2 regions of the Sporosarcina sp. CAU 1771 genome follow, and region 1 is predicted to be linked to the other one. Evidence: a T-box and tRNA genes for the amino acid it is inferred to sense, from the RefSeq annotation. Region 1 holds a T-box; the other holds one or more tRNA genes.
The links. A T-box is a leader RNA that pairs with one kind of tRNA and senses whether it is charged. The one in region 1 lies ahead of alaS (alanine--tRNA ligase), so its partner is inferred to be a tRNA-Ala.

Region 1 (16,039 bases):
AAAAATGACCAATTTAAATCGAAATGTTTCTCCTCCTCCGCCTACTGAGCGAGTGTATCGTAAGAACATGTTAAAGGGGAACGTATTTCTAACTGAAGTTCAATACTTTTTTAAGACAAATAAGCTTGCTTATTTTGGGTTTTTGACAATTGTGGTATTAGGAATTCTAGCAATATTCGCACCGGTTATTGTACCGTATCCGAATGATGTGATTGCGGAAACGCACTTAGAAAAGAAATTTCTACCACCTAGTATGGCCCATTTTTTTGGCACAGATGAACTTGGAAGAGACTTGTTTAGTCGAGTTATATATGGAACGAGAATCTCATTTCAAATTGGACTAATTGCGATAGGCTTGGCAATTGCTATCGGTATTCCGCTCGGTTTAATAGCTGGATATTTTGGAAAATGGATAGATGAAGTAATTATGCGAGTTTCAGATGTATTTCTAAGCTTTCCACCTTTACTACTTTCAATTGCAATTGCTGCATTACTAGGCCCGTCCCTGACAAATATGATGATAGCCATTTCAATCTCATGGTGGCCGTGGTATACAAGGCTGATTCGCGGGCAAGTTGTTTCGTTGCGTGAACGTGGATTTGTAGAAGCAGCAAAAGCTTTAGGTGTCCCATCGTGGAAAATCATATTCCGCCATATTTTGCCAAACAGTTTAGCGCCAGTTATTGTTCAAGTATCTATGGATTTCGGTTCGATCATTCTTACCGCAGCTTCCCTTAGTTTTTTAGGCTTGGGCGCACAAGCACCACAGCCTGAGTGGGGGTTACTTGTTAATATCGGACGAAACTTTTTCTTGACGAATTGGTGGTATGTTACTTTCCCAGGATTATTTATTTTTATTACAGTCATGGCATTTAATTTCTTAGGTGATGGACTTAGAGATTACCTAGATCCAAAAACGCGTGAATCGTAATTTACAAAATAAAAGTGACGAGGGAAACCTAGTATTATGCGCATTTGAAAGTAAGGGGGGAGTAAACTGTGGATACGATACTAGATATGAAAGACGTCAAAGTAGAGATTGAAACCCGTTATGGCACGGAAACGGTTTTGGAGTTGGAGCATTTATCCATCAATCGATCTGAGACAGTTGCGCTTGTAGGTGAAACGGGTTCAGGTAAATCTATGACTGCGTCTGCTATTATGCAATTGTTTCCAACGAAAAAGGCGAAAATCACGAACGGCTCCATAGCATTTGAAGGTGAAGATTTACTACAGTTATCAGAAAAGAAGATGGGGAAAATTCGAGGGAAATCAATGACAATGATTTTCCAAGACCCTATGACTTCTTTAAATCCAGTTTTTCCAATTGGGGAACCAATGATTCGCATGATTGGTAAGCATTTAACAATGACAAAAGATGCTGCTACAGAAAAAGCAATAGATGTGTTGACATTCGTTGGTTTGCCGGATGCAAAAGGCGTATTGAAGCGATACCCCCACGAGTTAAGTGGGGGACAAAGGCAACGTGTAATGATTGCAATGGCCATGGCATGTAATCCGAAGTTGTTAATTGCTGATGAGCCAACAACTGCTTTAGATGTAACGATCCAAATGCAAATCCTTTTTCTACTCAACCAATTGAAGGAAACGCAAGGTACTTCAATTTTGTTTATCACTCATAATTTAAGCGTTGTTTCTCATATTGCAGATCGAATCGCAATTATGTATGGGGGGCATATTGTAGAAGCAGGACACACAAAAGATGTCTTCAAAAGTCCGAGACACCCCTATACTAAAATGCTAATGGAAGCCATTCCTAGAATTCATGAAACGAGGGAAAAACTACCCGTAATTGAAGGAATGATAGATCGTAATCTTCCGGGTTGTGTTTTTTCAAATCGTTGTCCAAATGCACAACCAGAATGTACTACAAAGGGAATGCCAAAACTAACAGACGCGGGAAATAATCATCAAGTCGCCTGTTACTTCCCAAATGAGGAGGTGCTTTAAATGACTGATTTACTTGAAATTAAACAGTTGAAAAAGTACTTTCCAGTAAAAACCGGTGTTTTTGGGAAAAAGAAATATGTTCAAGCAGTAGATGATGTTTCTTTTACGATTAAAGATGGAGAGTGTTTTGGACTTATAGGGGAATCAGGATGCGGAAAGAGTACTTTATCTCGGACGATTTTACGTTCCTACTCTCCGACAGAAGGCGAGATTCATTTTACTGGGAAAAACTTATTTGACTTGAATAAAACCGAAGAAATGAAAAGCCGGAAGGACATTCAAATGGTGTTTCAAGATCCCTATTGGTCTGTTAACCCACGGATGAAAATAGGGACGATTATCGAGGAACCACTCGAAACACACACATCCATGTCGAAGCTTGAAAAAGAGAAAAAGGCAAAAGAGTTATTGGTAGAAGTGGGTCTAAATGAAGATTTCTATTCACGATACCCTCACCAGTTAAGTGGTGGCCAACGTCAAAGGGTTGGAATTGCTCGTGCAATTGCCTTAGACCCAAAGTTTATTATTTTGGATGAACCCACATCGGCACTCGATATGTCTGTTCAAGCGCAGATTTTAAATCTATTGAAAGACCTTCAAAAATCGAAGGGCTTGACTTATTTGTTTATTTCACATGATTTAAGTGTTATTAAGCATATGTGTACAAGAGTTGCTGTCATGTATTTAGGAGAAATTGTGGAAATGGGAGATGTAGATACCATTTTTAATCATCCCGAGCATCCTTATACTCAGTTATTATTCAATTCACTCCCTACAATCGGACAATCAGATTTTACACTCACATTATTTGAAGGCGAAATGCCAAAAGCAATTGATCCTCCAAAAGGGTGTCGATTTGCATCACGGTGCCCGTATGTAGTTGAAGCATGTGGAAATAAGCAGGAGCTCCTACAAAGTGAGGGTGAACATTTAGTAAGGTGTCATCGTTCAGCTGAACTTGAATTAAGGAAAGACTAAACGATTCTTCAGAGCAATTGTAGAGCCTCTTGACCAGGAAATATGGTCGAAGAGGCTCTTTTTGGATGCTACTATTCCAATTATCCATGGTCATTCGTAGATGTGCTTCTGCTGAATGCGGTGTCTTCTGTTTTCATTCGCATTTATGATATACTAATTTGAAGCAATTGGTGAAAAGGACGGGTGTATGAATTATGAAAATTTCTACAAGAGGAAGGTATGGGCTAACTGTTGTTGTTGCACTTGGGAGCAAGTACGGTGAAGGTCCGATTCCTCTTAGGCAAATAGCGTTGGAACAATCGTTATCTGAAGCCTATTTAGAGCAATTAATTCCGCCACTTCGGAATAATGGAATTGTGAAAAGTGTGCGAGGTGCACACGGTGGTTATATGCTTTCAAGGCCGCCATCTGAAATTACTTCAGGCGATGTCATTCGCATATTAGAAGGGCCAATCCAACCTGTTGAAGGACTTGAAAACGGCGACATTCCTCAAAAGGAACTGTGGAAACGTATTGCTGAAGCAGTTCGGGAAGTACTAGATACAACTACAATTGAAGATTTAGTTCAATCGGAAACAGATTCCGATTCTGAAGGATATATGTTTTACATTTAGGTTCTGTTAAATAACTCTGTTGATAGTTGATCAATTATTTGTACACTTCTTGTAGAGTGGGAGGTGTGGAAATATCGCTTCGTCAACGTTTTTTAGCATAGCTAAAATAATGAACATTAATTGGTGATGGCCTCCCGTAGGAAGCCCGCCAGAAAGTTCACTGTCGGTCTTCCTACGGGAGGCTCACACTTGTCGCTTCTGCGCTGGGTCGATTTACTTCATGATTATTGCAGTACTAGGAGTGTAGCAATCATACTATTTGTACACTCCTAGTTGATTGAAGTGGAAGACGGCGACTCCGGGAGGACAGCCGGTCAGGTGAAACAACCAACGGGAGCGAAAGCCGTAACGAAGAACGGCTTTTGCGAACGGGTTGGTCCACCGCCTGCCCTCCGGAACGCGTCAGGGAAAGATTGAACTTTATCTTTCCGCTTTTCGGGTCTGAAACGGAAATCAACGTGTTAGATGCGCTCACTCCAGCACTATTGTGTACGAAGTATTATCAACATTATTATTTAACAGAGCTTACATTTAAAGGGGTTTTAATATGACAACAATTTATTTAGATCATGCAGCGACAACACCAGTGCATCCAGCTGTCATTTCAAAGTATACAGCTCTCTTAGGCGACCTTTATGGAAATCCTTCTAGCATCCATAGTTATGGAAGAGAAGCGCGCAAATGGTTGGACGTTGCGCGTAAAGTGATGGCGGAGTCCATTAATGCTTCACCAACGGAGATTATTTTCACGTCGGGAGGTACCGAGGCTGATAATCTTGCAGTATTTGGTACAACTGCTTCAATGAAAGAAAAGGGCAATCATATCATTACAACGAATATCGAACATCATGCCATCCTTAATTCATGTAAACAACTCGAATTAGACGGATTTGATGTCACCTATTTGGAAGTAAATGAAAACGGTCAAATTTCTGCGAAGCAAGTTCAAGAAGCAATGACTGAACAGACAATACTTGTAACAATTATGCTTGGAAATAATGAGGTAGGTACGATTCAACCAATCCAAGAAATCGGTGAAATCGTAAAAGACCACCAAGCAATTTTTCATACAGACGCTGTACAAGCATACGGTATCATACCGTTGGATGTAGAGAAACTTGGGGTAGATTTACTTTCGGTTTCATCTCATAAATTAAATGGACCTAAAGGCGTTGGCTTTTTATATCAGCGTAAAGGTATTGAAACTGCCGTCATTTCGCATGGCGGTGAACAAGAGAGAAAGCGTCGTGCTGGAACCGAAAACGTTCCCGCACTTGTTGCATTTTCTGAGGCGGTGAGCATCGCAGAACGTACAATGAATGAAAATACGTTACTATATAAAGAGTTTGAACAAATCCTATCAACTGTTTTTGAAAAAGAAGAGATTCAATTTCAATTTAACGTAACGAATGCCGAGAAACTGCCACATATTATAAACGTCAGCTTCCCTGGAACGGACATTGAATCCTTTTTAGTTAATTTAGATATGGCAGGGATATGTGTTTCGAGTGGATCAGCGTGTACTGCAGGCTCATTGGAACCGTCTCATGTTCTTTTAGCAATGTACGGTAATGGAGCACCACAACTACGGAATTCAGTCCGATTTAGTTTTGGATATGGACTCAATCAAGATCAAATTAAAGAAGCTGCACAGAAGACGGCTGAAATTGTCAATAGACTTGTGAAATAAGCGATACTTATCGTTCGAAAATGAGGATGAAAATTATGAATAAAACAAAAGCACCATCAGAAACACGCGTCGTCGTTGGAATGTCCGGCGGAGTCGATTCGTCAGTAGCAGCACTTTTGTTAAAAGAACAAGGGTATGACGTGATTGGGATATTTATGAAAAATTGGGATGACACAGATGAGTTCGGTGTTTGTACAGCTACAGAAGATTATGAAGACGTGATTAACGTATGTAATGATATCGGAATCCCTTATTATGCCGTCAATTTCGAGAAACAATACTGGGATAAAGTGTTTACTTATTTCCTAGAGGAATATAAAGCTGGAAGAACGCCGAATCCTGACGTAATGTGCAATAAAGAGATTAAATTTAAAGCGTTTATGGAACATGCCATGAGTTTAGGTGCGGATTATCTTGCAACTGGACATTACGCACAAGTCGTTCCTGTTGAAGGCGGCGTCGCAATGCATCGAGGAAAAGATGAAAATAAAGACCAAACCTATTTTCTCAATCAATTGACGCAAGACATGCTGCAAAAAGTAATGTTCCCGATTGGTCATTTAGATAAAGATGTCGTTCGCGAATTGGCTTTAGAAGCAGGACTTTCAACCGCGACAAAGAAAGATTCGACAGGCATCTGTTTTATTGGTGAGCGTAATTTTAAAGATTTTCTTGGGCAGTATTTACCTGCTCAACCTGGTGAAATGAAGACAATGAACGGAGAATCGATGGGGAACCATGACGGTCTTATGTATTATACAATCGGGCAGCGGCATGGTCTTGGAATTGGCGGAGCTGGAGATCCATGGTTTGTCATTGGAAAGGACCTAAAAAAGAATGTCCTTCTCGTAGGTCAAAACTTTCATAACGATGCTCTTTATTCCGATAGTTTAACGGCAATTGATGTGAGCTTTTCAACTGCTCGCAAAATGCAAAAAACGTTTACTTGTACGGCGAAATTCCGTTATCGTCAACCTGACACAGAAGTCACAGTTGAATTAACAGGTGAGGATACGGCAATCGTTCATTTCGAAGAGCCTGTCCGTGCGATTACTCCTGGCCAAGCGGTCGTCTTTTATGATGGCGCAGAATGTCTAGGCGGAGGCACGATTGATACGGTGATTAAAAACGGTAAGCAACTTGATTACGTAGGGTAAGGGGAATGAAGATATGAAACATAATGAAGTAGGAATTGCGGCTTTACAAAAAGGTGAATATGAAAAAGCTGTTGAAGCCTTTATGAAAGCGATCGAGGAAGTCCCAAATGATGCAGTCGGTTATATTAATCTAGGAAATGTCTTTGCTTCGCTTGGTGACGCAGAAAAGGGAGAACCATTTTTCCAACAGGCCATCGTTTTAGATCCTGAAGCAGGAACTGCCTATTACGGACTAGCCAACCTTTATTTTAATAATGAACGCTATAAAGAAGCGGCTAAGTTATACGAGCAAGCGATTCGTAAAGGGGTAGACCAGGCGGATGCGCATTTTATGCTTGCAAAAAGCTTAGAGCGTATGGATAAGGCGAAGTTGGCATTGCCTTATTTTCAGCGGGCAGCAGAACTCTCACCAGAGGACTTAGAAATCAGGTTGTCTTTCGGAATTAGTCTAGCGAATCTTGAACTATTTACGGAAGCTGAAAACGAATTTCGCTTTATTATAGAAAAAGATGAAACGAATGCGGATGCCCATTACAATTTAGGTTTCCTGTATGCTGTATCTACGGACAAAAAAGATGTAGCGTTAATGCATTTAAAACAAGCTTTTACTTTAGAGCCTGATTATGAGCAAGCGAGATATATTCACGATATGATTTTACAAAGCGAATAAGGGGGAGTTGACTATGGAAGAATTAGAAGAGATATTTCTGCTTGGCAGACCTGTTGTGACGATCTTCCATAATCCCGACAATCTTTTTACAATCGCTAAGTTAAAAATTCGGGAAACGAATAGTGGGTATGATGATAAGGAGATTATCGTGAAGGGGAATTTTCCACAACTTTCCCCTGACGATGACTATAAATTTACAGGTCGTCTAGTCAAACATCCGACATATGGTGCGCAGTTTGATGTACATACGTTTGCGAAAGAAATGCCCGCCACAGAAACGGGACTTATTCATTATTTATCCGGAGATTTATTTCCTGGAATTGGGATGAAAACAGCCCAAACGATTGTAAAAACACTTGGAAACGAAGCAATCCAGAAAATATTAGATGATCCATCTGTTTTGGACACTGTTCCGAGGCTTTCTGATGAACGTAAAGAAACGCTGGTCTCTGTACTTGAACAAAATATGGGATTAGAGCGAACAATTATCCAGTTGAATGAATGGGGTTTTGGCCCGCAAATTGCTATGCGTATTTATCAAGCATACAAAGAGGAAGCCTTATCTATTTTAACTAAAAACCCCTATCGACTCATTGAGGAAATCGAAGGCGTTGGATTTCAACGTGCGGACGAATTAGGAAAGCACTTAGGAATTACAGGGGATCATCCATCTAGAATCAAGGCTGCAATTCTCCACTCGATGAATCAAGCAGTGCAATCGGAAGGACATGTCTATTTAGAAGGTGAGTTTCTACTCCCAGAGGCTAAACGTCTTTTAGAAACGAGTCAATCGGTAGAAATTCCGTTCAATAGTATTTCGGAGGCAATTATTCAATTGGTAGAAGAAAGCAAGCTGTCGGCAGAAGGGCAACGACTTTACATGCCATCGCTTTATTTTTCTGAATTAGGGTTTGCTGCAAAAATCAGCCGTATTTTGGAAAATGAACTGGATGACCAGTTTCCTGTTTCTGAAATTCGGAAAGCAATAGGCGAAGTAGAAGAACGTTTGGAAGTAAATTACGCTGAAACGCAAGTATCAGCAATTGAAACGGCGCTTCATTCACCTGCTATGATTCTTACCGGTGGACCCGGTACTGGGAAAACTACTGTTATTAGAGGGTTTGTTGAAGTGTTTGCTGAATTACATGGCTTCCCGTTGGATCCTGCGGAATACGCCAAGAAACAAGAAAAGTTTCCGATTATATTAGCTGCACCAACCGGGCGTGCCGCCAAACGAATGTCAGAATCAACTGGATTGCCTGCAATGACCATTCATAGGCTGCTTGGCTTTACTGGACAGGAAAAAGATGAGGAGACCGAACGTGAAATCGAAGGGCGACTCGTTATCATCGATGAAATGTCCATGGTGGATACGTGGTTAGGCCATCAACTGTTGAAAGCTCTGCCTAATGATATTCAAATATTATTTGTAGGTGACCAAGATCAGCTACCATCTGTTGGACCCGGTCAAGTTTTGAAGGATATGCTCGACTCTGGGAAAATACCCGTTATTGAATTAACGAAAATATATAGACAGAGTGCAGGATCTACTATTATTGATATGGCTCATATGATTAAGCGTTCTGAATGGTCCGATGAATTATTTACAAAAACATCAGATCGTTCCTTTGTTAAGGCCGGAAGCAACCAAATTCTTGAAGTTGTAGAGCAAGTTGTGAAAAACGCAATTTCAAAAGGCCATCACATTAAAGAAATACAAGTGCTGGCCCCAATGTACAGAGGTCCAGCTGGAATCGATGGTCTTAATACTATGATTCAAGCATTGGTTAATCCACCAGGTCCGAATCGAAAAGAAGTTACGTTTGGTGATACAGTTTACCGAATTGGTGATAAAGTACTTCAATTGGTAAATCAACCTGAAAGTAATGTGTTTAATGGCGATATGGGGGAAGTTATTGCGATTTTTAAAGCGAAAGAAACCGTTGATAAAAAAGAGCAACTAGTTGTCTCTTATGACGGTATCGAGGTAACCTATGAACGTAGCGACTTAAATCAAATTACGCTTTCTTATTGCTGTTCCATCCATAAATCGCAAGGCAGTGAATTTCCCATTGTGATCATGCCAATCGTTCGTGGCCACCGTAAAATGTTGAAGAGAAATCTTTTGTATACAGGTATTACACGCGCAAAGAACTTTCTAATTTTATGCGGCGAACCAGGGGAATTTAAAGCAGGTATTTCACGATCAGATGAATTAGCGAGACAGACGACATTGAAAGAGCGTTTGAATGGCGAGGTTATCGAGATTGAAGCGGATTCTGAACCTGCTGCTGAAAAAGATGTGGAGACAAGTGTTCCTAAGAAAAATCAAACTACTCCAGCTGTTTATGAACTTACAGCAGAGAATTTTATAACGATTGATCCCTTAATTGGAATGGATGGAATTACACCTTATACATTTTTTGAAGCTTCTGATTGACAGCAACGCTAAATTTTCTTATAATCCTTGTAATCATTAATGTAAAACGTTGACGGAGAAAGTAAGTATATTGACACGTACAGAAAGAAGCCCCTAGGCTGAAAGGGTTTCCGTGAATGCATGCTGAAAGCTACTCCCGAGTGCAGTTAACACTGCCGTCCGCCGCGTTAAGGCAACCAGAGATACCAACTATTTTTTGTTTGGTAATTAGGGTGGTACCGCGAAAGTAAATCTTCGCCCCTTGTATACATGGGGCGGGGATTTTTTGTTTTTTATTAGAGGAGGAAATCACATGAAAAAATTATCATCATCTGAAATTCGTTCGTTATTTTTACAGTATTTTAAAGAAAATGGCCACAGCATCGAACCGTCTGCACCACTTGTACCAATCGATGACGCTTCTCTACTTTGGATTAACAGTGGAGTAGCCACACTTAAAAAGTATTTCGACGGTCGTGTTGTGCCTGAAAACCCACGTATTGTGAATGCGCAAAAGTCAATTCGTACAAACGACATCGAAAACGTTGGTAAGACAGCACGTCACCACACGTTCTTTGAAATGTTAGGGAACTTTTCAATCGGAGATTACTTCAAAGAAGAAGCTATTATACGGGCATGGGACTTTCTTACAAATGAAAAGTGGATTGCCTTCAATCCGGTGCTTTTATCGGTAACTGTTCATCCAGAAGACGAGGAAGCTTATGCAATATGGAGAGATAAAATTCAACTTCCTGAAGAACGTATCATTCGACTTGAAGGAAACTTCTGGGATATCGGGGAAGGTCCAAGTGGTCCGAACTCAGAAATCTTCTATGATAGAGGACCTGAATATGGGGATGATTTTTCAGATCCAGAACTTTATCCTGGTGGAGAAAATGAGCGCTACTTAGAGATTTGGAACCTTGTATTCTCGGAATTTAATCACAATCCAGACCATACGTATACACCACTTCCGAAAAAGAACATTGATACAGGAATGGGTCTTGAGCGAATGGCGTCTGTTATTCAAGATGTACCAACAAATTACGATACCGACTTATTCATGCCGATTATTGGTGAAATTGAAACGGTATCAGGCGAGAAATATGGCAAGAACCCAGACAAAGATATGGCATTTAAAGTCATCGCAGATCATATACGTACAGTTGCATTCTCTATAGGTGATGGAGCGCTTCCATCAAATGAAGGTCGCGGGTATGTATTAAGAAGATTGCTTCGTAGAGCCATACGATTTGCGATGAAATTAGGGATTAACCGTCCATTTATGTACAATCTAGTCCCAATAACAGGAAAGATTATGGAAGACTTTTATCCTGAAGTGTCTGCTAAACATGAATTTATCATGAAAGTAATCAAAAATGAAGAGGAGCGTTTCCACGAAACACTTTCAGATGGTATGACATTGCTATCAAGTGTCTTTGAAAAAGCAAAATCTCAGAAATCATCCGTCGTTTCGGGTGAAGAAGCATTTCGTCTTTATGACACATATGGCTTCCCGTTTGAGTTAACAGAAGAATTTGCAGAAGAAGCTGGTTTTACAGTGGATCGCCAAGGTTTCAATGAAGAAATGGAAAGCCAACGAAAACGTGCACGCGCTGCTCGTCAAGATGTTGACTCAATGCATGTTCAATCAGGTGTACTCGGTGAAATTCATGTTTCAAGTGAATTTATCGGGTATGAAAACCTTCAGGGTGAAGCAACAATCGTTACGTTATTGCAAGACGGTCATGAAGTAGAAAGTGCTTCGGAAGGTGATGAAGTTCAGTTCATCCTTGATAAGACACCGTTTTACGCTGAAAGTGGTGGACAAGTAGCTGACAAAGGAACGATTTCAAACGATGCATTCCTAGCAGATGTCAAACACGTTCAAAAAGCGCCAAATGGACAAAATTTACACACTGCTGTTGTTCGTTCTGGGGAACTAACTAAATCAGGTACTGTAATTGCAGAAGTCGACTCCGGCGATAGAACATTAACAGTTAAAAACCATACGGCGACACATCTTCTTCACAAAGCATTGAAAGAAGTGCTTGGGGAACATGTGAACCAGGCAGGATCCTACGTTGGCCCCGACCGTTTACGTTTTGACTTTTCACATTTTGGACAAGTAACAAAAGAAGAATTGGAAAAGATTGAACAACTTGTGAACGAACGAATTTGGGATGATATCTCAGTTGTAATTGATGAAAAACCGATTGCAGAAGCAAAGGAAATGGGAGCCATGGCTTTGTTTGGTGAGAAATATGGCGATGTTGTTCGAGTTGTGTCGATTAATGACTATTCAATCGAACTGTGCGGCGGATGTCATGTCGAATCGACGTCAAATATCGGTTTGTTTAAACTTGTTTCAGAAACTGGAATAGGCGCAGGTACACGTCGTATAGAAGCGTTAACAGGTAAAGGAGCTTATCGTTACTTTAAAGAGGAAGAATTAGTCCTCGAGCAAGCAGCAGCACTCGTTAAGTCGAATACAAAAGAACTGGTTGCGAAAATAGGTTCTGTGTTATCCGATATGAAAGAATTGCAACGCGAAAATGAGTCACTTTCTTCAAAGCTTGGCAATAGTCAATTGACTGACTTACTTGCTACGGCACAGCAAATTGAAGACGTTACGGTTATTTCAGCACGTGTCGATGTAAAAGACAATAATGCTCTTCGTCAAATGATGGATGAAATGAAGCAAAAAGTGTCTAAAGGTGTTATTGTTTTAGGTGCTGCTTCAAATGGAAAAGTACTTCTCATTTCAGGAGTTACAGAAGATTTGAAAACAGGGAACTATCATGCAGGTAAGATCGTCAATCATGTAGCGGTGCAATGCGATGGAAAAGGCGGAGGTCGACCTGATATGGCTATGGCAGGTGCGAAAAATGTTGCAAAACTTGATGATGCCCTGCAATCAGTGTATGATTATGTAAAATCTGTTTAAGCCCATCACATCACTAAATTTAAGGGATGGCTTATTTGATACGATATCACTTATCGGGTATAATAAAATTGTTATATTTTCGGTAATGTGGGCCGGGAAATAAGAAAGCGGGGTATCGCTAATGGATTCACACGACAAGACGATGAAGTTCAATTTTCCAGAAGAATCGATGGAACAAGAAGTGAAGCAGGTTATGCTTCATGTGCACAAAGCACTAGACGAGAAAGGCTACAATCCAATCAATCAAATTGTTGGTTATCTTCTCTCTGGTGACCCTGCATACATTCCTCGTCATGAAGATGCTCGTAATCTAATCCGTAAGCTGGAGAGGGATGAAATCCTTGAAGAGCTTGTGAAGTTTTATGTCCGTGAAAACGGAGGTAAAATTGGTTGAGAATAATGGGTTTGGACGTTGGTTCTAAAACGGTCGGAGTAGCAATCAGTGATGCACTTGGGTGGACTGCTCAAGGTATCGAAACGATTAAGATTGATGAATCGATCGAGAATTTTGGGATGACAAGAATTAACGAACTAGTCTCTGAGTATGAAGTGAGCGGATTTGTTGTCGGTTATCCGAAAAACATGAATAATACTATAGGACCAAGGGGTATTGCTTCCGAGGAATATGCTGAACTTCTTAAAGAGAAATTCAATCTCCCTGTGACACTTTGGGATGAAAGACTTACGACAATGGCTGCTGAGAAAACATTGATTCAGGCAGATGTAAGTCGAAAGAAAAGAAAGGCCGTAATTGATAAAATGGCGGCAATCATGATCCTTCAAGGGTATCTTGATTTAAAAAATAGATGAGGTGAATAGAATGGACCACGGACAAGAAACAATGACAATCGTAGATGAGAATGGCGCAGAGCACGTATGTGAAGTGATTTTTACATTTGAATCAGAGGAGTATGGCAAGTCATACGTTCTTTATCATATTTTAGGCGATGAAAAAGAAGATGACGATGAAGAAATTGAAATTCATGCATCAGCATTTATGCCTTCAGAAGACAATCAAGACGGCGAACTAATGCCGATTGAAGACGATGAAGAGTGGGAAATGATCGAAGAAATGTTAAACACATTCCTAGCAGAAGAAGACGAAGAGTAAAAAATACGCACACGGACGAAATGGTGCACAACCATTTCGTCTTTTTCATTGTCTAACCGCTATTGCATTGGTGTAATAAAGGTTTCAATAATGATTAAAGCAGGGTAAAATCACGTATCTCCTAAATCTTCGATATTTTATACTTTTATACATGGGGCACTTTCGCTCTTTTTATTAAGTACTTTTTTGAAAGAGGTGTATTTCGCTTGGATAAAGGTGGAAAAAAACAAATAATGTTTAATCGAATGCGTGAAAAGAAGAAAGAAGTAAAAATTGTTCGTCGAATCGTTTTTGTTATCACATTAATCGTTCTTATTGTAGGTTTAATTGGTGGAAGATCTGCTTATAAGTACATCACAGAAGGTTTACAGCCGGTAGATCCAAATTCAGAAGAAGTTACAGTAGTGGAAATTCCGATTGGTTCAGGCTTGAATACAATCTCTTCGAAACTTGAGGAAAATGGAATTATTAAAGACGCTAAACTATTCAAATACTACGCCAAATTTAATAATGAATCTGATTTTCAAGCGGGTACATATGATTTAACGAAAGCAATGACAATGGATGAACTGATCCAGACTTTAAAAACCGGTAAACTATACAGAGAACCGGTATTTACGATGACGATTCCAGAAGGTCTCAACCTGAAAGAAATTGCAGTTATTGTTGAAAAAAGAACAGGCACGTCTCAAGACGAATTTATGGATTTTGTCACAGATGTACAAAATATTGATAACTTTATTGCTAAGTACCCGAGTCTTTTAACTGAGGAAGTCAAGGGCGAACAAATTAAGTTTGCATTGGAGGGGTACCTTTTCCCTGCAACCTATCCTTTTTATGAAGAAAAGCCGACATTGAATACAATTGTTAGCGATATGTTGGAAGCAACAATTGCTAATGTTAGACCTCATCTAAACACTTTAGAGGAGGACGGGAAGTCGGTGCACTGGTTATTAACATTTGCATCATTAATTGAAAAAGAAGCGACATCGCAGACTGAACGTGGTGCCATCGCAAGTGTCTTCCACAACCGTATGGACAAAAACCCAGCGATGCCTCTACAAACAGACCCTACAGTTGCCTACGCTCATCAAGTGCATCTAGAGACTACATTATTCTCGGATCTTGAAATTGATGATGCGTATAATACGTATAAGAATGTTGGATTGCCTCCTGGACCGATTGCCAATTCAGGGAAAACATCGATCGAGGCAGTGTTAGATCCGGAAGATACGCCTTACTTTTATTTTATAGCTGGAAAAGATGGGAACCCGTATTACGCGATAACTTATGATGAACATTTAAGCAACATTGAGAAGTATTTAAAATAATGATGCGTGTTTTTAAAGCAGGAGTTGATAGTAAAAGCTATGTACATTAACTATATAAATGGATATAAAGAAGAAAAAGATTTGTTTATTAAAGAAATGGAAAACTATGCTGAAAAACATTGGGTCCCTATAATGGATCGACTCGCTATCGATGCATTAATAGGCTTACTTCGAATTCAAAAACCTGAGCGTATTCTTGAAATAGGAAGTGCGATTGGCTATTCAGCTATTCGAATGGCAAAGGGGCTTCCAAATGTTTCAGTTGTAACTGTAGAAAGAGATTCTGAACGATACAAAAAAGCCGTTGATTACATTGACCGTGGTGAATTAACTGATCGCATACAGATCATTGAAGCCGATGCACTCGATTTAGATATGAGCCAATTAGGAAAAGAATCTTTTAATGCCATATTTATCGATGCTGCAAAAGGGCAATATATGCGTTTTTTCGAGAAATACGCAGCGGTTCTTGCTCCTGGAGGAGTTATTTATTGCGATAATATGTTTATGAATGGTATGGTTTTGCAGGAAGATCTAGATATCCCTAGGCGAAGTCGAACGATGGTTCGAAATATAAAAGAATTTACTAGGTGGGTAATGGAGCATCCGGATTACGAAGCGGTGTTGTTGCCTATTGGTGATGGTATGTTAATCGCAACAAAAAAATGAAATTGATATTTCTTAATTGAAATAATCTTGTGGAGGCGTCAATAATGGAAACTAGAAAACCACTCATTATTGGAATCGCTGGTGGATCTGGTTCAGGAAAGACTAGTGTTACGAAATCGATATATGATGTGTTTAAAGAGCGATCTGTTGTTGTTATTGAGCAGGATTTTTATTATAAAGATCAATCACATCTTAATTTTGAACAACGCCTTTTAACGAACTATGATCATCCATTAGCATTCGATACAGATTTACTTATTAGCCATCTACAAATGTTACTTAATCGCCAAGCGGTAGAAAAACCAGTTTATGATTATACGATACATACTCGTTCAGACGAAACTGTGTTGATAGAGCCAAAAGATGTAATTATTTTGGAAGGTATTCTAGTCTTGGAAGACGAACGGCTTAGAGAGTTAATGGACATTAAATTATTTGTCGATACGGACGCCGATTTACGTATAATTCGTCGGATTTTGAGA
Region 2 (16,039 bases), on a different contig from region 1:
CAAGGACCTGGACAACCTGCCGTATGTTACGGTTTACGTGGACTTTGTGGGTTACAAATCGATGTTAAAGGTGCAAAAGGTGACTTGCATTCTGGATTATATGGCGGCGGTGTACAAAATCCACTGCACGCACTCGTTGAAGTGTTAGCAACGTTCCGTGATCAAGAAGGAACCATTGCCGTAGAAGGCTTTTATGACAATGTTCGACCTGTTACCGAGGAAGAACGTGCAGCTTATAAAGAACTTGGCTTTGATGAAAACGCGTTGAAAGAAGAACTCGGCGTTCCAACATTATTCGGTGAAAAAGGCTATTCTCATCTCGAACAAGTATGGGTGCGACCTACACTTGAGTTGAATGGAATATTTGGTGGTTTTTCTGGAGAAGGCATTAAAACAGTCTTGCCTGCCGAAGCTGGCGCAAAAATCACGTGCCGCCTCGTACCGGATCAAGATCCCGATGAAATTGTTGAAAAACTCAAAGCGCATATTGAAAAACATAAACCAGTCGGTGTCACAGTCGAGATTACTGAGTTTGATAAAGGAAAGCCATTCATTACACCTTTTGATCATCCAGCAATTCAAGCTGCCGGTCGCTCGTACGAAAAAGTGTATCACGTACCAACAGCATACACACGTGGTGGCGGATCGATTCCTATCGTTGCGGCATTTGATGAAATATTAGAAGTACCTGTTGTGTTAATGGGCTTCGGTCTTTCATCAGAAAACTTCCACGCACCGAACGAACACTTCCATTTGGAGAACTTCGACCAAGGTTTGCGTGTAATTGGTGATTATTACTATGAAATTGCAGGATTTACAAAAGATGAATTGAAAAAATAATTGGTTGGCCGGATTCTCTTCGAAGAATTCGGCTTTTTTGATGCGACTAAAGTACGTGTTCGCCGATAAACTGATGGCATGCGCCGATAAATCACTTGCGAGCACCGATATCCGCATTGCAACCGTCGATAAACCATCTGCAAGCGCCGATATCATCCACACGAACGTCGATATATCGAAAATCCAATAAAAAACGCCCAAACCACATATTTTCATGCGATTCGGGCGTTTTCATTTATACTTATTCTTCTTCAGTTCCGTAATATGTGATTAATTCACTTACTTCTGTTCGTGGACGAGCTTTCGGCATTTCATCGTAATAACCGAACTGAAGCATACTAATAATACGCTCCCCTGCTTCCACTCCTAGTTCTTCTCTAAACTTTGGATGGTCAAGAAATCCAGGTGTTTTCCAACATGTTCCGATTCCTTTATCCCAAGCTAGAAGCGATACGTTTTGGATCATCATACTTGCCGCAGCGTAGTCTTCTAATCTCTGTTTTTGCCTGACGTCTTCTGGAACGATAACAAAAACAACAGCTCCAGGCGCAGTAAATCTCTTCATTTGCCTTTCGAGACTTTCTTCGGATAACTCTTTCCACGTTGGAAACGCATGGTCTCGAAGGACATCTTGAAACTGTACGTATTCTTTATCGGCTGCTAAGAAAAAGCGCCAAGGGTTACGGTTGCCATGATTAGGGGCCCATACCGCATCCTCTAATATTTCGGAAATTGTTTCAGGGTCAACTGGTTGCCCATTGAAGTTTTTTATTGAACGACGAGTAACAATTGCTTCTCTGACGGATAAAGCTTGCTCATTCATTTACCATGTCTCCTTTTAAAGTTCTAGCCCAATTATACATTAAGTTTAACTAGATTGCTGAATCTAGGAATAATCGATTGAATCAGAGCCTTATGAATAATCCTTAAACCTACTGAAGGCCACCCTATGTAAATAGCCCTTTAAATGATCTCACTTTGGATAAACCCCATTCATTACCTAAATCGAAGCGAATCCAAACTAGTCTTGAAATGCTATCTAATTAGTTAGCGGTTATACGTTATCCACCATAAGAATTACTCATTCCCTAATGGCCTTCTATTTACCTAAAAAGTACTTTTCATGCTATAGTATTAGTAGAATATTAAATCAATCAAAGGAATGAGCCCAAATTGACGAAAAAACCGATTGCATGGATTGTAGATAGTACGGCTTATATTTCAAAAGAGCTTCAAGAACATCCTGACTTCTATTCAGCACCATTGAATATACACTTTGGTGAAAAGCAATACATTGATGGTGTGGATCTTACTGCTGAAGAATTGTATGAAAAGATTAAAACAACAAAAGAGTTCCCTAAATCCTCACAACCTTCCGCCGGCGACTTTGCTACGTTATATGAAAAATTGGCTGAAGATTATGAAGAAGCAATTGCCGTACATGTATCGAGTAAAATGAGCGGTACACTTGATTCTTCAAAAGGCGGGGCTGAACTTTCGGGATTCCCTGTCACGATTATCGATTCTCTTTCATTGTCTTACGGCGTTACCGGACTCATCGAACGAGGAATGGCAATGCATGAAATTGGTGCTACTGTTTCTGAAATTAAAGAAGCACTTGAAAAAATGGCGGGCACGATGCACAACTACATACTGATGGGCCAACTTGAACAATTATACAAAGGTGGCCGTATGAGTGCAGCACAGTTTTACCTTGGGAGCCTTTTAAAAGTAAAACCAATTGTTGAAATTTCTCCAGAGGGAGAACTGACACCAACCGATAAGGTGCGTTCTGAAAAAAAGGCACTTCAGTACTTGGTTAATAAAGTTGCCGAAGGGTATCACAAAGGCAACCGTAAACTCCACATTATGCAAGGGAATGTAATGGAACAGGCAAAACTTGTTGAAAGCTTAATAAATGAGCAACTACCTGGCATGGATATCGTTATTGGGGATATTAGCACGGTACTAGCCGTCCACGCAGGAGAAGGAACGCTTGCTGTTGTATGGTTTTATGAATAAATTAAGAAAAGCGCAAGCGCCTAGATAGCTCGCGAAGGAAATACGAAAATCCCCGGAAGTCGCCCTTTGACTTTTGGGGATTTTATCTTTTCCACAGTGAGCTAGGGGCTGGAGACTAGACAGCCCGAAAAGCGCAAGCGCCCTGGTAGCTCGCGAAGGAAATAGGAAAATCTCCATAAGTCGCCCTTTGACTTTTGGGGATTTTATCTTTTCCACAGTGAGCTAGGCGCTGGAGACTAGACAGCCCGAAAAGCGCAAGCGCCTTGGTAGCTCGCGAAGGAAATAGGAAAATCCCCATAAGTCGCCCTTTGACTTTTGGGGATTTTATCTTTTCCACAGTGAGCTAGGCGCTGGAGACTAGACATTGCTCGTAGTCTAAAAAATTTCACTTTTCTTTGAAAAAAGAAAATCCTAATTGGGCTGGCTTTTACTCATGAGAACTGATCGTTAATTTTAAAGAAAACATATCGTGCATCTGGAGTGCTCGCGTACGAATCTTTGTACGTCCAATCTCGGTGTTGAACGTTATACGTATGCGCATTAACAAAAGGAACATTTCCGACTTTCGAGGTCACAATCGCTGTATGATCATATCGCCCATCGTTTTGAAAATCATAGCTAATTATATCGCCAGGCTCCAACAACTCTGCCGAATCAACCCGGGTTGCGGTCATTCCTTTTGTCGATGTACCTAAATACCATCTAAGCGAATGGGAAGTTGCCCAACTCAGACTCCAAGTCCCGCTTTGAATCCACCACCCTTTTTCACGGTTCGGATACCCCCACATCGGAGCTCCGCCCGCACGCAAACATTGAGATACATAATTTGTACAGTCCACATCGAATTTCGGATACGCCGGATTGTAATCATTCCACCATTTATTTGCATACGCAACAGCTGCCGCCCTGTCATACATCATACAATGCCTCCTTTGAGCATTGTATGATGTAACAAGCATCAGCATGAGCTCGAAGCGTAAAGTCCCGTTGCCCTTCATTCGCTGAAGTTTATTTTTCAATAGTTTATAAGTTGAAGTTTTGCAGGTTATAATCACTGCATCCGCAATTCTTCCACTAATTAAGAAATTCCCACCTCATCTTTGTAGACAACAAAAAAAACGCCCAATCCCTGAATTCAAAAGGATTGGACGTATTTCACTCTAATATGGAGACTATCGGGATCGAACCGACGACCTCTTCACTGCCAGCGAAGCGCTCTCCCAACTGAGCTAAGCCCCCGTAAATTTGATACAATAAGAAGTATAGCAGTAAGATTAGGAAATAACAATAGGCAGGGGGACGACCATATCCAACACTTCGAGAGAGAAATTACTGAACCCGTTGAACTGTGCGACAACAAAGGTCTTCTAAATCCAGAAGCAATCGGCTTTGCTCGACAACCTATAATAACAAGCAATTTGAGTAAAAACTTCATGCGGAAGAAAAAGTGGAATTATTGGTGTATTTATGGTGAAAACCTTATGTTCTCTGTCACAATCAGCCATATTGATTATGCAGCGGTTTGTTTTGTTTATATGCTTGATTATGAAACTCAAAGATTTTACGAAAAACAAGTCACGATCCCCCTTGGTCGCAATGTGAAGATGCCAGAGGAAGTGCTTGAAACCGTAAAATTTACAAACGATCATTTAACTGTCCAAATGATCTATTTGCAAGGAGAAACGCATTTAACCGTTACAATTCCAGATTTTGATAACGAAGTGTTGCATGCTGATCTTCACATTACACACCCTGCCGAAGATGAATCACTCAACGTCGTCATCCCAAAAAGCAGGAATATTTATCAATTTACCGCGAAGCATCACACACTTCCCACCTCAGGTTTCGTGAAAATTGGAGACAAACGGTACGATTACAATCCAGATTATAGTTTTTCCGTACTCGACTATGGACGTGGAATTTGGCCAAGGGATTCAAAATGGAACTGGGCGATGGCTTCACAACGTCTCGGCGGGCGTCGAATTGGTCTTAACTTTGGTGGAAAGTGGACGGACGGGACGGGCATGACCGAAAATGCTGTATTTATTGACGGCGCCATGACTAAGATTCATGAGGATGTCCTCTTCATATATGATCCAAACAGCTTTATGGACACATGGAAAATCCAATCCAAGTTTTCCGATCGCGTCGACTTAACATTCACACCGTTTTACGAGCGTATTGCGTCAACAAATGTTAAAGTCGTCAGCACGGAAGTCCATCAGCTTGTCGGTTATTTTGACGGCAAAATTAAACTGGGTCACGGTGAAACACTTCAAATCCGCCAGATGCTCGGCTGTTCAGAAGAACATATAGCTAAATGGTAATTATTTTTTAATCCTCTTCCTAAAGCAGTGTTTAACTTCCTGGAATATAGGCAAAAATAAGGGTAGCAAGACTTTTAATGCCTAAGGAGTGGAATATAAAATGAAGCTAAAGATAATTGGATTGTTCGCATTGGCTAGTATTTTAATGATTAGCGGGTGCGGGAATAAAATTACCCAAGATAAAGATGAACCGTCAATTAAACACGAAAACAGTCTCGTTGGAGGTTCCAGCGAACTCGGTGATGGCTATGGTTTCGATAAGTTTGACCTTGAAATTACAGTCGACGGAAAAGAAATGGTCGATGCTGATTATGATATGCAAAGCAGCAAAGTGAAAGCCGAATACGAAAACAAATTTGAAGGTAAAGACTTCAAAGATGAAAAGGCCATGACTGAACTTGACGAACTATTTAAGACCATAAGGATTACAAAAGACACGTCAAAAGAAGAAGCTATGGACAACATCGTACTTTATCTCGGTGCAGATACGTATACAGAATTCGAACTTAAAGTTCATTTTGATGATGGAACGGTGCTAGAAATTGATGAAGTAAAGTAAACACTAAGAAAAGGGTACGCGGATTTGATTCCACGTACCCTTTTCTTATATTTTTGATTCCTTTAACATCGTATAATACATACCTTTTCGTTCAATCAATTCGTCTTGGCTACCCGATTCAATTAGTTTTCCCTTGTCCAATACATAAACCGTATCTGCTTTTCGAACCGTATTTAATCGATGGGCAATCACAAAGCTCGTTCTTCCTTCCATTAAACGATCTAATGCCTCTTGAATCTCAAGTTCCGTGACCGTATCAATACTACTTGTCGCCTCATCCAATAGTAACAATACCGGATCTGCGACGAGAGCCCTAGCGATGGAAAGAAGTTGTTTCTGTCCTTGTGAAATTTCACCGCCATCTGCCGTTAGCACTGTATCATATCCAAACTCCAACCGTTTGATAAACGCATGTGCATTCGCCTTTTTAGCAGCTTCAATTACCTCTTCATCCGTTGCATCCAATTTTCCATAGCGAATATTTTCAAATACAGTCGCTTCGAATAAGAAGGAGTCTTGGAGCACAAATGCAGTTTGACTTCGGAGCGTCTTCCTTGGCAACTCTGTAATAGGTATGCCATCAACCTTGATAACCCCTTTATCCACCTCGTAAAACCGAGCAAGCAATTGCATAATTGTCGTCTTTCCAGCACCGGTTGCTCCAACGAATGCGGCTGTTTCGCCTGACTTTACATGGAAGGAAAGATCATCAATTATCGGTTCTTCTGAATCACTTTCATACCCGAATGATACATGTTGAAACTCTACATCCCCTTGCAAGACCTTATTAGAATGTTCCGTAGCCTCGTCCCTCTCAATCGCTTCATCCATAATTCCAATTACCCGCTCGGCACCTGCAATGGCGGAAAGAACGGTGTTGAATTGATTGGCTAAATCATTCAGCGGTCGTGTAAATTGCCTGGCTAACTCAGAGAAAATAACAATGGTACCAATCGTTACAACTCCATCTCCACGGAGTGCGAGTAATCCACCAACTCCTGCTACTACAGCAAACGCACCATTATTCAACCCATTCATCACCTTGGGAATAAAACCTGAATACGTTAACGCCCAGAATCCAACATGTCTAAGACGTTCGTTTTTCTCGGCAAACTCGTCCATGACACGGTCTTCTTGAGAAAACGCTTTGACAATTCGTTGACCAGATATAGTTTCTTCAATCATTCCGTTCAATTCACCAACGGCTTTCTGTTGCTCTTTGAATAATTTGCTCGTTCGACGTGTGATCCACCGCATCGCAATAAACATAACTGGAATGATAATCATCGTTAATACTGTTAATAAAGGGCTTAAATACAACATAACTACTAAGGTTCCCGTTAGCGTTAATATACTAGAAAACACTTGAATGAAGGACGTATTCAATGTTTGGCTGACGTTTTCAATGTCATTCGTCATTCGGCTCATCAGTTCACCATGCTGTCGTTTATCAAAAAAAGTGACGGGCAATTGTTGAAGATGAGAAAACAAACTTGTGCGAAGACGAAAAACAGTTTGCTGCGCAATGCCAACCATCCAATAGTTTTGTAAATACATGGTGACGGACAAACCTATGTATACTGCGATTAACACTGCAATTTGAGTGCCTAAACCACCAAAATCTCCAGTTATAATATGATTATCTAAAATCCGCCCAACCATAATTGGGGCTAATAAAGTTAATACTGAGCTAGCAAATACAAGCGATAGAACGAGTACAAGCAGAGCACGTTGCTCATCGACAAATTGCCAAACGCGGTATAAAACAGACTTCCAATCTCTTGCACGTTCAACTTTTTTCTTACTAGTTCCTTTAATATCCTCTTTCGAAAGGATCGGTTCGTACCCAAATGGTTTATGAATCGCTCGCAACATCTCCACCCACCTCTCCTTCCGACTGAGATTTAGCTATTCGTTGGTACAATTCAGATTGCTCAATCAGTTCCGCATGCGTTCCGTATCCTACAATTTTTCCTTCATCCATAAGTAGAATTCGGTCTGCTCCCCTTGCCGTCGAAATCTTTTGCGTTACGATAAGCATCGTCGACTTTTCATTTTCGAGTGCTTTCCAAAGAGCCGTTTCCGTTTTCACATCGAGCGCACTCGTACTGTCATCAAAAATGAGAATTGAAGGTTTTCGAACAAGAGCTCTTGCAATCGATAGACGCTGTTTTTGGCCACCAGATAAATTGACGCCTTTTTGTCCGACACGGGTTTCGTATTTTTTAGGGAATGCATCGATAGACTCGTGAATTTGTGCTTTTCTTGCGGCTTCCTCGAGTTCGTCAACATGCGCATCCGTATCGCCCCACGCCAGATTCTCCAAAATAGAACCTGTAAAAAGCACCGATTGCTGAGGGACAAATCCAATTGTTTCTCGTAATTCTCTTAAGCCCCACTCCTTTACTTCTTTTCCGCCAACAAAAACGTCTCCTTCTGTAGCTTCAAAAATTCGCGGGATTAAGTTTAACAACGTAGACTTTCCGGAACCTGTTGCGCCCATTATCGCAAGCTTTTCTCCTTTGGAAACATGAAATGAAACCTCATCAAGAATTGGCTGATCATTGCCTGGATAACGGAAAGATACGTGGTCAAAACGTAAGTCTCCTTCAAATAACTTCGACTTTTCTACATCTACATCTTGAATTTCAAGGTCTTCATTCGCAAGAAGCACTTCCTCCATTCGCTCAGATGAAGCTTTCGCACGTGAAAAGGCAACGATTAGAAACGAAAACATCGAGAATGCGCCTGTAATACGCATCGCATAGTTGACGATTGCTACAAGTTCACCAACCTGGGTTCCATTGTCTTTAATTTCAATTGCCCCAAACCATAGAACTGCCATCAAACTCAAGTTCATAACTAATAATAATATCGGTAAAATAAGCTCCATTAAACGCATAGCTTGTACAGTATCGCGGCGTAGTAAATTCGCCACCTTCGAAAATCGACTCGCCTCATATGTTCCACGCAAATACGCTTTTATCAGCCGAACTGCTTGTAAGTTTTCTTGACTCACACGGTTGACCTTATCGAGACGGACTTGAATTTTAGAAAAGTATCGAACCCCTTTTCTTGCCATGAAATAAAGGAAGAACAACAGAAATGGAGATCCGATTAATAATAAAAGGGCTAGTTTGGCATTGACGATAAATGCCATAATTAAACTTCCAATAACTAGGAGTGGCGCACGCATCATAATGCGAAGCCCCATGAAAAGTACGTTTTGAACGATGGTGACATCACTCGTTAACCTTGTGATTAACCCAGCTGTCGGAAAACGAAGGAACGTTGCCATCGAAAAAGCTTGTACTTGTTGAAACAAAGCTTTTCTTATATCAAAAGAAAAACTTTGTGCCACATGAGACGCAAAATACGAATTGGTGACACCTGAAAGCAGCGCAACAATTGCCAGCCCCATCATAACGCTTCCCCATATCCATATAACATTTTCGTCCCCTGCGATAATTCCATCGTCTATTATTTTCGCGATCAGAAGCGGCTGTACAAGTTCCACTCCGAGTTCAATCAGCATAAGAAATAATGCGATGGCAATTGGCCATTTATATGGTTTTGTAAACGAGAATATTGTTTTCATGTTAATGAATCCCCCACAACTCTTTCGATGCACGAATTATTTATTCAATGTCTTAATTATGCCACAATTTGAAGGTTTTAGTTAGTTCTTTTGAAATAATGAGTTAATAAATTGAGTTTTTTGGTGATTTTACGCGTTGCGGGAATAAATCCGCCGTTGCGGGAGCAACTCGCATCGTTACGGGAATAAACTCTGGCGATGCGGGAGCAAACAATGAAGTTACGAAAATAAAGTGCGGCAATTTCGCGTTACGGGAATAAATCGACCGTTGCGGGAACAACTGGCGACGTTACGGGAATAAACTCTGGCGATACGGGAGCAAACAACACCGTTACGAGAATAAATCGGCCGTTGCGGGAACAACTAGCGACGTTACGGGAATAAACTCTGGCGATGCGGGAGCAAACAACACCGTTACGAGAATAAAGGACAGCAATTCCGCGGTGCGGGAATAAATCGGCCGTTGCGGGAGCAACTCGCATCGTTACGGGAATAAACTCTGGCGATACGGGAGCAAACAATACCGTTACGGGAATAAAGTACAGCAATTTCGCGGTGCGGGAATAAATCGGCCGTTGCGGGAGCAACTAGCCTCGTTACGGGAATAAACTCTGGCGATACGGGAACAAACAACACCGTTACGAGAATAAAGTGCAGCAATTCCGCGTTGTGGGAATAAATCCGCCGTTGCGGGAACAACTGGCATCGTTACGGGAATAAACACCGTCAATACGGGAGCAAACAGCAACGCCACGAGAATAAATCCAGCGAGCACCCCACCAATTTGCATTACTTTCCTAGTTTACAGTTGTAATTTATCCTAAAATGGCATATAGTACATTGCAACAGTAATGCACTGACTCATAGGAGGTGTTTGCATGCTCGACATAGACGGTTCGAAACCCATTTACATACAAATCGCGGAGTGGATCGAGAAAGAAATTATTGATGGTACACTTCAGCCTGATGAAAAAGTCCACTCCCAATATCAACTTGCCGAATTGTTTAATATCAATCCTGCAACTGCTGGAAAGGGGCTGACGTTATTGCTTGATAGTGAAATTGTGTATAAGCGACGTGGGCTGGGCACTTTCGTTGCTCCGGACGGACGTGAAAAGTTGTTGATTAAGAGAAAAGAAGAAACTTTCATGCGTCTCATTGCAGAACTTCTTAGCGAAGCTGAACTGCTTGGCGTCGACAACCAACATCTTCTGGCAATGATTCAATCGGAACAATTAAGAAAAAGGGAGGATTCCAAATGAAAGTGGTAGAGTTCAACAACGTTACAAAGTCTTACGGGCGACGTTCTGTTTTAAACGATATGAACTTTTCAATTGAAGAAGGTATTATCACCGGGATGATCGGTCGAAATGGCGTCGGTAAAACAACATTAATGAAAATCATCGCAGGCCATATTAAGGAGACCTCCGGCATTGTCAATGTCTTCTCAGAACAGCCTTTTAACAGTTTAAAAGTATCTGCGAACTCGATATTTATTGATGATACGATGAGCTTTTCAGACAAATTGACTCTTCAAGATATTTTTAAAGAGGCTGCACGATTTTATCCGAATTGGGATGCATTGCTTGCTGAAAAGTTGTTAACTTACTTCCGGCTATTTCCAAAGGGTCCTCATAATCAATTATCAAAAGGACAGATGAACACATTCAATGCCATTATTGGTATTGCGGCAAGGTGTCCCCTTACCATTTTCGATGAACCTACGACAGGAATGGATACTGCCGTACGAAAAGATTTTTACCGAGCACTCTTAAAAGATTACATTGCACATCCGCGCACCATTTTATTGTCCAGTCATCATCTAGACGAAATTGAAGATCTATTAGAAAATATACTACTAGTTAATAACGGCGTTGCCCGTTTTCATGGCCCGATTACGGAGTTGCAAGAAATGTTTGTGAAACTGAGCGGGTCTGAAAATACCATCCGAAACTACATTGCTGAAAAAAATGTATTTGCAAGGCAATCAACTGGACCCTATTACGAGGCAACGGTTGAAGATACATTTACTAAAGACGAGAAACTGCGAATGAAAGACGATGGAATCAAAATCTTTGCCGTACCAGCTAATGAGGCTTATGTTTCGCTCACGTCGAATTCTAAAGGAGGGATTGATGATGTATTTGACTGAACCGCGACTATTTGATGTCGTCAAAAAGCAATTGCACTATAAATTTAATGGCTACACCGGAGTTTTCACTTCGCTCCTTATCGTACAAGTGATAGCTATTTTACTTGGTATAGGAACCATGGGGAATCACTCATCTTTTGGAGAAAGTGTCACTGTTATCGGGATGACTTCGACAAATGATAATGTCGTGCTATTTACACTTATTTGGGCGTTTATTACGGGTATTCTTGTGACGACAACCGCTTATCGGAATGACGCATTTACCCTTGTATCCAATCGATTAAGTCATCATCTATCTAGTTCTCTATTTTTACTAATCGTTGCTACACTCGCAGGAATAACAGCTGCGCTTTCAGGTTCTCTACTAAAATTTATTGTTTTCTTTCAAGGAGCCGCTATTTACATCGAAACACCCGGGCTCTTAAATTCACCGACGGATTTTCTCTACCGAATTGGGACAGCTATTCTGTATGTACTTCTTTTCATAAGTCTTGGTTATCTCGTCGGCTCTTTTGTACAAAAAAGCAAGATCATTATCCCCTTACTTCTTCTAGGGTTATTCACAGTACCATTTTTAGGTTTGCAAGCTCAAAGCAATCATTCAACAGATAGTAGTGGATTATTCGAAAACTTGATTTTCTTTTACGGTGCAGAAAGTAATTTTCTAGTTCTTGGATTAAAAGTCGTTTGTACAGTCGCATTATTTTTCACCATTTCTTCAGTTGCATTAATGAATCGGGAGGTGCGGTCGAGATGATGAATACAACCTTGTTTATCGTACTTGCGATCCTATTCTTAGCGCTAATCAGTTGGTATGTATTAGGTCCCAAATTCCAAGTAAAACTTCAAGTGAATCGAAAATTCGTCTATCTACTTGTGGCAGCCTATGTAGTTGTTTTACTAATCGCAACGTTCACTGCCGAACTTTACGAAAAAAAGTATGCTTCACAAATGCTTGAATTTGTCGAAGATTCGCCTATTATTGAAGGTAGTTATGTAGAGGATTACGATTCCGTTGATACTTTGTCTATCATAGAAAAAAGAGAGCACGCTGTAAGTGGCAAATTAAAATTGCTACAGCCCATAGATGATTACCTAAACTATGCAGATATTCTTATTGAACGAAAAGATGTAAATGATGGAATTATTGAAGAAACCATTTACAAACCAACACTTGTACACAACGGTTTCGATTTTTCTGATCAGTACTTGTATGCTTTACCCGAATGGAAGTTGGATACAGTCGTTTTTCTCGCTCCACCTGAAACGACCATCAACTATTCTACGTACCGTGATTCATTTTTGTTAAGTCAATTCGAAAAAAATAAACGTGCCAATCCTAATTCTTGGTACGGGAGTTCTTCTACAATTAAGGTCCATTTACTAGTTCCCAAAGATTTAGAAATTGAAGCCTCCGACCTACTTTACATTCAATATACGAATAATTAATAATAACGACCGACTCGCCTACGGGTTATCGGTCGTTTTTCTAAACTTTTCCTACAAAAGCCCCTTTAACGATCCAACTTCAATATATTTCAATCTCTTTACCTACATAAGAATCATTATTTTTGAGTTAATTCTGAAAATAACACGATTTGTTATGGACTATAAGCATATATACTCTATAATAGAAGTATAGAACATCCGAAAGGGGAAGACTCCATGAATTCAGATAATAGTCAAAACGATCTAGATCAACCGGATATTTTGAAAAGTCTCGGAGAATTTTATATGGTTACCCATACGGACAGCGACGGTGTTATTACCTTTACCAATAACGAATTTTTAAAAATAAGTAAATGGACTCCTAAACGTATTCTAGGGAAAACATTCTGGCAGATGTTTCCTAACGTGGACGAGAGTCAAAACCAAGCACACACCATTTGGAAAACAATTCTATCCGGAAATACGTGGGCAGGTAGTGTTGAAAAACTTTCTCGTTCAGGTGAACATTACTTCGTAAAAATGATTGCAATTCCTACCTTGAATACAGAACGCACCTTATCCTCTGTTATCTTTCTCGAGTTAGATATAACCGAAGATGTACAACTGCGCAAGCAACTTCAAGAAATTGCATTTATCGATCATGAAACCGGTCTAATGAGTCGCCACAAACTTGAGGTCACTGTTAATGATTTTATCGAAAACAATAAAAGCTTCTCATTTGTTTACATTTCAATTGATCACTTCTATACCCTGAAAGACTTGCAAACTCATGGTTCTGAAAAAGAATTCATTCAGTCTTTTTCAAATCGATTAAAACGCTTTTTCAAAGACGATCCTATTGCGCGCATCGGTGTAAATGACTTCGTTGTTGTAACCGCTTTTGGTGATTGGTATATACAAGGGTTCTTAGACTTTCTTGAGCAACACCCCATTTATATTGAGAACACCGCATTGAAATTATCGATAAGCGGTGGAATTGTTCGCCATCCAGAAGACCAAGAAACATATACACATTTAATGAAAGCAGCTTTGAGTACTTTGAAAGATGTTGCTGAAAATGGTGGTGGAAAAATTGCTTCGCTCTCCGCACAATCTCATAAAGAACTCAATAGAAAAGCGATTATTGACCGTAAATTGCTAACAGCATTGGACAATGAAAACTTACAAGTTTATTACCAACCACAAATGGATTTATCCTCAGGAAAGATTCTACTCTATGAGGCACTTGTTCGATGGGAAGATGATGAGCTTGGACATGTCACTCCAGATGAACTGATTCCAATTGCTGAAGAAAATGGGCTAATTCATAACATCGGATCCTTTGTGCTTGAAGAATCAGCAAAGCTTGCAAATACACTTAGCACCAAAAAGCAACCCGTGAGCATTGCTGTAAACTCATCCGTTCGTGAGTTCACCAATCCAAATCTACGAACTGAGATTCTTGAAATTTTAAATCGAACAGGTTGTCCGGCGTCGCATTTAGAACTAGAGATTACGGAGAACTTTGCATTTCAAGCTGAAGAACAAAGCTCGATATTTCGTCAAATGAAAGAATTACATGACTCCGGCATCAAATTTGCACTTGATGATTTCGGTACTGGCTATGCTTCGTTTCGATATATGCAGTCTCTACCGATTACTAAAATTAAAATAGACAAGATATTCATTAAATCATTGCTTACTCATCCAAAAACCCAGCAACTTGTTGAAGGTATGATTCATTTCGGAAAGTCGATGGGCATGTATGTTGTCGCTGAAGGTGTAGAAACTGAAGAACAATTCAACGCACTTAAAGCTATGAATGTCGATGCTGTCCAAGGCTATTACATTGGCGCACCCGTTACAGCAGATGCTATTCCTTTTGTTGAATAATGAATACGTAAAGGAGTCCTTTCGAATTGAAAGGACTCCTTTGTATTTCGTGTTAACTAGATCCTCATACTTTTTCTCCTACTTAATTAAATTGCAATTCACTAATTTTATCGAACGTTTCTAGTGAGTATCCTTTTAATTCCTTCATTGAAACTGTATACAATGTATCTCCACTATACAACATACGCTGAATTTCCTTTTCCCAATCTTCATAAGGTTGGCCCGCCTTTTTCTCGTTTAGCAGATTCCCCTTCAATTGGATGCCTTCATTTGCAGTTATTTCGTAGATTAATGCTCCCGATCTTTGATAATCAATATAATCCTTTCGGGTCCCTTCGTCATAAATAACTACAGGAAATCCATACAAACTCTTCGCCTTATGTTGAAATAACGCTTTATGATCGTATTGAATTGGCGAATAGGTACCTCTTCCACCGATGATTTCTGTATCCTTTTCTTTCGGATTCGCAAAGTCGGATACATCAAATAGTGAAATCTTCATACCGAGCGTCAATATTCTTGGTTCGCCGCCATTTGGATCTTTTTCAGCAACCGTTTCATAACCAAATCCAATGAGATGATTTTCATCGAGCGGATGTAAATAATTTGAGAAACCAGGTATTTTTAATTCGCCCAAAACTTTTGGTTCTGAAGGATTGGCAACATCTATGACGAATAATGGATCCGTTTCACGAAACGTTACCATATACGCTTTGTCTCCCATAAAACGTGCCGAGTAGATGCGCTCCCCTTTTGCAAGTCCTTCTACCGAACCTGTTTGCTTCATATTTTCATCCAATATAAATAGGTGGTTTTTAGAAGGATTTTTTTCATCCCACATGTTTCCTTCCGTCGTGACCGCACGGAAATTCCCTTTGTATTCATCCATCGAAAACTGATTAAGCAGGCTTCCCTTCAATAAAGCTGAATTGTGGAAAGTGACGTTTGTGCCGTTAATAGCGAATTTAAATACTTCTGTATTCCCGCTCATCGGCCACCACATCATTCGACTTGTTGCAGCATCTTTATTTTGAGCCTCTGGATTTGCTTCATAAAGCATAGCTGTTACATACAAATTATTTTCAGACATATACATTTGTTCACTACCACCAAGATATCCTTTCGTTGCAACATCCTTCTTCGCATCCGATGTCAAATCAATCGCAGTGATGATGGCATACGTTGAATCGAGTGCACCTGGTAAAATCGAGATGTCTGGG

Region 2: it has a tRNA-Ala gene. The T-box ahead of alaS (alanine--tRNA ligase) is inferred to sense a tRNA for this amino acid. The anticodon was not compared.

The regions. Positions count from the first base shown of each region.
Region 1 is NZ_JBTLRN010000014.1:26,162-42,200, forward strand. It holds gene nikC (nickel transporter permease) at 5-931, shown strand; gene ACXYMX_RS10595 (ABC transporter ATP-binding protein) at 1,000-1,971, shown strand; gene ACXYMX_RS10600 (ABC transporter ATP-binding protein) at 1,972-2,949, shown strand; gene cymR (cysteine metabolism transcriptional regulator CymR) at 3,144-3,563, shown strand; gene ACXYMX_RS10610 (cysteine desulfurase family protein) at 4,111-5,253, shown strand; gene mnmA (tRNA 2-thiouridine(34) synthase MnmA) at 5,289-6,410, shown strand; gene ACXYMX_RS10620 (tetratricopeptide repeat protein) at 6,424-7,080, shown strand; gene recD2 (SF1B family DNA helicase RecD2) at 7,094-9,520, shown strand; T-box leader at 9,561-9,765, shown strand; gene alaS (alanine--tRNA ligase) at 9,813-12,446, shown strand; gene ACXYMX_RS10635 (IreB family regulatory phosphoprotein) at 12,568-12,840, shown strand; gene ruvX (Holliday junction resolvase RuvX) at 12,837-13,256, shown strand; gene ACXYMX_RS10645 (DUF1292 domain-containing protein) at 13,267-13,557, shown strand; gene mltG (endolytic transglycosylase MltG) at 13,764-14,888, shown strand; gene ACXYMX_RS10655 (O-methyltransferase) at 14,928-15,557, shown strand; gene udk (uridine kinase) at 15,602-16,039, shown strand, end outside.
Region 2 is NZ_JBTLRN010000002.1:115,867-131,905, reverse strand. It holds gene ACXYMX_RS03205 (dipeptidase) at 1-840, shown strand, start outside; gene ACXYMX_RS03200 (hypothetical protein) at 932-1,075, opposite strand; gene ACXYMX_RS03195 (nitroreductase family protein) at 1,082-1,663, opposite strand; gene ACXYMX_RS03190 (DegV family protein) at 2,014-2,862, shown strand; gene ACXYMX_RS03185 (amidase domain-containing protein) at 3,294-3,782, opposite strand; tRNA gene ACXYMX_RS03180 (tRNA-Ala) at 4,029-4,101, opposite strand; gene ACXYMX_RS03175 (DUF2804 domain-containing protein) at 4,116-5,189, shown strand; gene ACXYMX_RS03170 (YusW family protein) at 5,290-5,748, shown strand; gene ACXYMX_RS03165 (ABC transporter ATP-binding protein) at 5,794-7,623, opposite strand; gene ACXYMX_RS03160 (ABC transporter ATP-binding protein) at 7,604-9,346, opposite strand; gene ACXYMX_RS03155 (GntR family transcriptional regulator) at 10,225-10,608, shown strand; gene ACXYMX_RS03150 (ATP-binding cassette domain-containing protein) at 10,605-11,498, shown strand; gene ACXYMX_RS03145 (hypothetical protein) at 11,485-12,255, shown strand; gene ACXYMX_RS03140 (hypothetical protein) at 12,252-12,947, shown strand; gene ACXYMX_RS03135 (sensor domain-containing protein) at 13,164-14,819, shown strand; gene ACXYMX_RS03130 (beta-propeller domain-containing protein) at 14,902-16,039, opposite strand, start outside.